3 regions of the Variovorax terrae genome follow, and region 3 is predicted to be linked to each of the others. Evidence: predicted binding sites of a transcription regulator. Region 3 holds the regulator's gene; each other region holds the start of a gene.
What was found. The regulator FNR, encoded in region 3, switches genes on or off when oxygen is low (the NO sensors DNR and NnrR bind a similar motif). The targets are predictions, from matches to a motif close to TTGATNNNNATCAA.
Positions count from the first base shown of each region.

Region 1: the regulator FNR is predicted to act here: its motif matches at 939-952, upstream of MMF98_RS11710 (protocatechuate 4,5-dioxygenase subunit alpha).
Region 2: the regulator FNR is predicted to act here: its motif matches at 1,124-1,137, upstream of MMF98_RS08410 (universal stress protein).

Region 1 is NZ_JALGBI010000001.1:2,486,460-2,488,716, forward strand. Features, by position in the region: gene MMF98_RS11705 (class III extradiol dioxygenase family protein) at 1-502, opposite strand, end outside; gene MMF98_RS11710 (protocatechuate 4,5-dioxygenase subunit alpha) at 508-879, opposite strand; gene MMF98_RS11715 (HAMP domain-containing sensor histidine kinase) at 990-2,257, opposite strand, start outside.
Region 2 is NZ_JALGBI010000001.1:1,771,393-1,773,649, reverse strand. Features, by position in the region: gene MMF98_RS08415 (hypothetical protein) at 89-631, shown strand; gene MMF98_RS08410 (universal stress protein) at 636-1,061, opposite strand; gene MMF98_RS08405 (DUF72 domain-containing protein) at 1,236-2,257, shown strand, end outside.
Region 3 is NZ_JALGBI010000001.1:1,429,928-1,432,184, forward strand. Features, by position in the region: gene ccoG (cytochrome c oxidase accessory protein CcoG) at 1-345, shown strand, start outside; gene MMF98_RS06710 (FixH family protein) at 363-623, shown strand; gene MMF98_RS06715 (hypothetical protein) at 642-887, shown strand; gene fnr (fumarate/nitrate reduction transcriptional regulator Fnr) at 865-1,584, opposite strand; gene hemN (oxygen-independent coproporphyrinogen III oxidase) at 1,775-2,257, shown strand, end outside.

The DNA of each region.
Region 1 (2,257 bases), 1.1 Mb from region 3:
CTTTGCCGAGCGCCACGCAGCGCCGGGCGCTGGGCAGCGGGAACTGCACGGTGTTGATGCAGACCGGCACCGTGCGCACCGGGCACGGCCCCTCGGGCCAGAACAGCTTGAGCGGCAGCGCGAAGGCATGGTCCACCAGCATCTCCTGGCAGGTGGTGATGTCGAACTCACGCGCCACCAGGTGGTTGATGAGGTGCCACGACAACTCGGGCGCGCCCTGGAACGGCGGCAGCGTCGGCAGGCCCCAGCCTTCGTCCGCGTTGCGGTACTCAGGCGCCGCGCCCACGGCGAAGGTGGGCATCTTGTCGAGGAAGAAGTTGAGGCCGTGGTCGTTGTAGAACACCATGGCGACGTCGGGCTTGACCTCATCGAGCCAGGCGCGCACCGGCAGGAAGCCGTCGAAGAAAGGCTTCCAGTACGGCTGCTGCTGCAGCCCCTTGGCGATGGCGCCGCCGATGGCGGGCACATGCGAGGTGGTGAGGCCACCGAGGATCCGGGCCATGAGGTTCAAGCCTCCAGCGTTTCGGGTTGATCGTTCTGCGCGACGAGGCGCGCCTTGAAGGCCTCCTTGCTCAGGCCGGTCTGGAGGGCCCCGAGGTCCTGCACGTCCAGGCCCAGGATGCCCGCGAACTTGGCCAGGTAGTAGACGTTGCCGCCGGCGGCCAGCAGGCCGAGCACGTCGCGCGCGCGGATGGCATGCGCCTGCTCGTGGCTCAGGCCGTAGGTGCGTACATAGGCGTCCTCGTCGGCCTTGAACGCCGCGCGATTCTCGGCGCTGTTGAACGAGAAGCACATCTTGTTGAGGGCATAGCCCTTGCGGGCTTGAATGCCGTCGAACAAAGTGGTGCCGGGAATGGAAACCGGGGTTGAAGGGGCCATGGCGTTGTCTCCAGCGAATGCCTTGCTCGCCAGTGTGGGCGCACGGCGCGGGCAGCACCCTGATCTGGATCAAGCCCGGGCCACAATGCCCGCGCGCGCGGGGCGCGCCGTCAGCGCCTGCCGGCTTCGGCTCGCAACCCCACCCGTACCTCCAGACCGGGCTCCGCATTGCGCACGCGCCAGTCGGCGCCATGCGCCTGCGCCACCAGCCGGCACAGGTACAGCCCCAGGCCCACGCCGCCGGTGGCGCGTTCGCGGGCCACGTCGGGGCGATAGAAGGGCTCGGCCAGATGCGGCAGCTGGTCCTCGGGCACGCCGGGGCCATGGTCGCGCACGCTCAAGGTAAGGCCGCCGCGCTCGGCCGGGCCCAGGTGCAGCTCGGGCGGCAGCGGCGCCTGCGCGCTGTGGCGCAGCGCGTTGTCCAGCAGGTTGCGCACGAGCAGGCGCATGCGGGTGCGGTCCAGCATCAGCGCGGGCAGGCCCGGTGCGATGTGCAACTCGATGCCTGTTCCCTGCCCTGCGCCGCCGGCAGGCTGGCCGGCCGCCACCTCGCGCGCCACTTCCCGGGCCAGTTCGCCCAGGTCCGTGGCTTCCAGGTGCAGCGCGGCATGGCCCTGGCCCAAGCGCTCGCTCTCCAGCAGGTCGGTCACCAGGTCGCGCATCGCGGCCAGGTCGCGCAGCAAGGCGTCGCGCGGCGCCTGCACCCCGGGCAGGTCGGGCAGCAGCTCGGTGTTGAGCCGCGCGCGCGTGAGCGGGCTGCGCAGCTCATGGCTGATGGCCAGCAGCAGGGCGCGCTTGGCGTCCAGCATCTGGTGCAGGTCGTGCGCCATGGTGTTGATGCCCTGCGCCAGCACGCCGAGTTCGTCGCGCCGACGGATGGGGATGGGCTGGCCGAACTCGCCCGCGCCGAAGCGCTGCGCGCCATCGCGGATGTCGTCCAGCGGGCGCAGCAGGCGGCGCACGTAGAGGTAGGCCACGGCGGTCAGGGCCAGCAGCACGGCCAGCGTGATCCAGCCCACGCGGCGCGGCTGGTTCTGCCAGGCGCTGAGGCTCAGCCCGAAATCGAGGCGATGGCCGTCGGCCGTGGTGCGGCTCAGCAGCGGCGCATCGTCCAGCCCCGGCGGGCCGCGCAGCCAGCGGCCGCGCTCGTACGAGTGCCGCGCGGGCGGCGCGTTGTCCGACTGCCAGTTCACCAGCGGGCCGCTGATGCGCACGCTCAGGGGCAGGCGCTCGCTGAGCGCGCGGGCGCGCTCCACGCTGGGCGGGCTGCCGATGTCGGCCGCGAGGCGGTCCACGTAGTCCATCACCAGCGGGCGCGCGGCGTTGCGCCAGCCCACGCCCAGAGCCTTCTGCATGCCGCCGACGAAGGCCACGGTGG
Region 2 (2,257 bases), 340 kb from region 3:
GCCTGCCGATGCCGCTGGAGTCCCCACTCCACCGGGCGGCTGTGACTCGCGCTACAGTGGCCTGTCAACGCGAAAGGAGCCACCCCTCATGCCCACCGCTTTGCAACTGGCCGAAGGCCATGAAGCCCTGATCGCCGCCGTGCGCCGCAGCCGCAAGCTGCTGCACCGCCGCGCCCTGGTGGCCGGCGTGGCGAGCACCCTGCCGGTGCCGGGGCTCGACTGGGCCGTGGACGCCGCGCTGCTGTCGCGGCTGATCCCGGAGATCAATGCCGAGTTCGGCCTCACGCCCGGCCAGATCGACCGCCTCACCCCCCACAAGCGCGAGCAGATCCAGAAGGCCACGGCCCTGGTCGGCTCGGTGCTGATCGGCAAGTTCATCAGCCGCGACCTCATCCTCAAGGCCGCGCAGGCCGTCGGCATGCGCCTGACGGTGCAGCAGGCCAGCAAGTACGTGCCGCTGGCGGGCCAGGCCCTCTCGGCCGTGATCGGCTACACCGCCATCCGCTACCTGGGCGAAGAGCACCTCAAGGATTGCGTGCGCGTGGCACGGGCCGCGCAGCTGCTGCTGCCGGCCCCGCCATCGCCGCGCCACGCCACGTCGGACGCGGGCCTGGCGACCTCGTCGCCCTGAGCGCCTACTTGACCAGGACCACCGGCTGCGGCGCGGTCGCCAGCACGCGCTGGGCCACCGAGCCGAGCAGCAGATCGGCCAGGGCGCTGCGGCCCTTGGCCCCGAGGACGATCAGGTTGAACTTGCCGTTCCTGGCCAGATCGACGATTTCCTGCGAAACGTGCCCCGTGCGGATCACGATGTCGTGCTTGACCTCGGCGGCCTTGAGCAGCTTTCTCGCCGGCTTGAGTTCTTTCTCGCTGAGTTCGCGCAGGTAGTCCGCCACCTCGGTGCGGCCCACGAACGCCTTTGCGTGGCGCAGCCCCGTGTCGTCGTGCACGTTGACCAGCGTGACGCTCGAGGCCGGCCGGACCTGATGCACCAGCTCGATGGCGTACTTGACCGCGCGCAGGGCATGCTTGGAGCCGTCTGTCGCAACGAGGATTTTCATGAGGTGCTCCTTCGGGTGAATCGGGATCGGCCCAGTCTAGGGCCAAACACGGCCGGCATGGCCTGATCTGGATCAACAGACCGGCGCGGCACGGCCTCGCGCCCCGCCGAAACCGGCGCGTGAAATCGGGAACAATCACGGCTGCAACGACCGCCCTTGACCGATTCCCCCGCCATGCAGGACGCCCTCTTTCCCTCCGACGATGCCGCACCGCCGCCACCGCAGCCGCGCCGGCGTGCGGCGCGCAGCGGCGTCGATCCGGTGCCCACCGTGCCCGAGCTGGAGGAGCTGGCCCACGCATTGCCGCAGCGCCTGCGCATGGGCACCTCGTCCTGGCATTTCCCGGGCTGGGGCGGCCTGGTCTGGCAGGGCGACTACAGCGAGGCCCTGCTGTCCAAGCAGGGGCTCAAGGCCTATGCGCAGCACCCGCTGCTGCGCTCCGTGAGCCTGGACCGCTCGTTCTACCGGCCCCTGTCGGCCAGCCAGTACGCGGCCTACGCGGCCCAGGTGCCCGATGACTTCCGCTTCGTGGTGAAGGCGCCCAGCCTGGTGGCCGACGCCACGGTGCGCGGCGAGAACGGCCGCAGCGTGCAGCCCAACCCGGCCTTCCTGAGCCCCGACCTGGCGCTGCAGGAGTTCGTGCGGCCGGTGCTCGAAGGCCTGGGCGGCAAGGCCGGCGCGCTGGTGTTCCAGCTCAGCCCGCTGCCCCCGACGCTGCTGGGCCGGCTCGACGAGGTGCTGGCCCGCCTGGCGCAGATGCTGCAGGCCGTGCAGCCCGAGCTGCAGTCGTTCCGGGCCACGGCACCCGATGCGGTGGTGGCCGTCGAGGTGCGCAATCGCGAATTCCTGGCCCCGGCCTTCGCCGCCCTGCTGCGCGAGGCCGGCGCCACCTACTGCCTGGGCCTGCATGCCAAGATGCCGCCGATCGAGCAGCAGCTGCCGGTGCTGCGCGCGCTGTGGCCGGGCCCGCTGGTCTGCCGCTGGAACCTGCACCGCAAGCACGGCGCCTACGGCTACGAGGACGCCAAGGCCCTGTACCAGCCGTTCGACAAGCTGGTGGACCCCGATCCCGCCACGCGCGAGGCCCTGGCCCGCGTGATCGCCGGCACCACCGGCGCGGGCCAGTTGGCTTATGTGACGATCAACAACAAGGCGGAAGGCTCGGCGCCGCTGTCGGTGCTCGAACTGGCCCGGGC
Region 3 (2,257 bases):
CTGGCGCTGCGCACGCCGCTCAAGGTGGACGTGGTGCGCGACCGCGCGGCCCTGTCGCGTATCGTGGCCGGCGGCCGGCTGGAGAACATCTACCGCCTGCAGCTCATGAACGCCACCGAAGCCGTGCAGCGCTACCGGATCAGCGCCTCGGGGCTGCCGGGGCTGGCGGTGGCTTCGGAGGACGAAGTCGAGGTCGGGCCCGCGCAGTCGCGCTGGGTGGCGCTGCGGCTGCAGATTCCCTATGGCTCGGCCGCGCCGGGCTCGCATGAAATCCATTTCGAGATCCAGGGGCTGGGCGGCGATGCGCATGTCATCGAAAAATCCGCCTTCCTAGTGCCCCGCTGACAACGCAGGAGAAGCGCATGCCGGTCGAGAACAACCCGAAACCCTGGTGGACCTACGGCCATGTCTGGCTGGTGATCGCCGGCCCGCTGGCCGTGGTGGTCGCCGGCCTGGCCACGGCCTGGATCGCCATGCGGCACCCCGACCCCGTGGTGGCCCCCGACTACTACCGCCGGGGCCTCGAGATCAACAAGACGCTGGCCGCCCCCAAGGGGGCGCTGCCGGCCATGCAGGCGCGCAACCATGCCGCCACGCCGGCCGATGCGGTACCGGCCAAATAACACGCAAGGGAGGCCTGCATGTGGCGCTCATGGTTGATGTGGACGGCCTGGCCTGCCTTTCTGGCGGCCTGCCTGCTGGAGGCGGGGGTGTTCGCGCTGGTCGATCCCCAGGACCTGGGCGGCCCCGGCGCGGCGCTCGGGCTGTCGCGGCTGGGCGTCTACACGCTCGCGTTCTTCGTCTTCTGGATCGTGGCCATGGCCTCGGGCGGCCTGACGCTGCTGCTGTCGCGGGCCTCGGACGTCAGTGGCAGGACTGGGCGTTGACGATGCGCTTGAGCGCGTCGGTGTCCAGGATGCGCACGTGCCGCTGCCGGACTTCGACGATGCCGTCCTCCACGAACTTGGAGAAGGTCCGGCTCACGGTTTCGAGCTTGAGGCCGAGGTAGCTGCCGATTTCCTCGCGCGTCATGCGCAGCACCAGCTCGGATTGCGAGAAGCCTCGCGCATGCAGGCGCTGCACCAGGTTCAGCAGGAAGGCGGCCAGCCGTTCCTCGGCGCGCATGCTGCCCAGCAGCAGCATCACGCCGTGCTCGCGCACGATCTCGCGGCTCATGATCTTGTGCACGTGGTGCTGCAGCGCGTTGACCTCGCGCGACAGTTCCTCGATGCGGTCGAATGGCATCACGCAGACCTCGGCATCCTCGAGCGCGACCGCATCGCAGGTGTGCTGGTCGTTCACGATGCCGTCCAGGCCGATGATCTCGCCGGCCATCTGGAAGCCCGTCACCTGGTCGCGGCCATCCTCGGTGGCGATGCAGGTTTTGAAGAAACCGGTGCGGATGGCATAGAGCGAGGTGAATTTCTCGCCATTGCGGAACAGCGGAGTGCCGCGCTTGACCTTGCGCCGGGTGGCCACCACGTCATCGATGCGGTTCAGCTCCTCGGTGCTCAGGCCCAGGGGCATGCAGAGTTCCCGCAGGTTGCAATTGGAGCAGGCGACTTTGATGGCTTCGGGTTTCATGCGGCGTGGCGGGAGTTCAGTGGGGAAGCTTACCGCCTTTGGTCCGGTCTGATCCATGACAGTGTCAAACATGGGGGCTCCTGATATGGCTCAAATTGTCGGTGCCGGCGGATGGTCCGGACTTGACCCAGATCAAGGAAGCTCCGCGAATTTGGCGGCAAAGTGCCGATATGCACCAGGAGAGCCGTTGATGAGTGTCGTTTCGCCCGATCTTTTGCGCCGTTTTGACGTGCCGGGGCCGCGCTACACCTCCTACCCGACGGCCGACCGCTTCGTCGAGGCCTTCACCGGCGAGGACTACGCCCAGGCCCTGGCCCAGCGGCGCACCGGCGCGGCCGCCTTGAGCCTGCCGCTGTCGCTGTACGTGCACATCCCGTTCTGCGAGTCGCTGTGCTACTACTGCGCCTGCAACAAGATCATCACAAAGCACCACGACCGGGCCGCGCCCTACCTGCGCTACCTCGGCCGCGAGATCGACCTGCACGTGGCCCAGCTGGGCGCCGGGCAGGCGGTGACGCAGCTGCACCTGGGCGGCGGCAGCCCGACCTTCCTGAGCGATGCCGAGCTGCGCGAGCTGATGGCCATGCTGCGCCGCAGTTTCTCGCTGGTGCCGGGGGGTGAATACTCGATCGAAATCGACCCTCGCACCGTGGACGCCGCGCGCCTGGCGCTG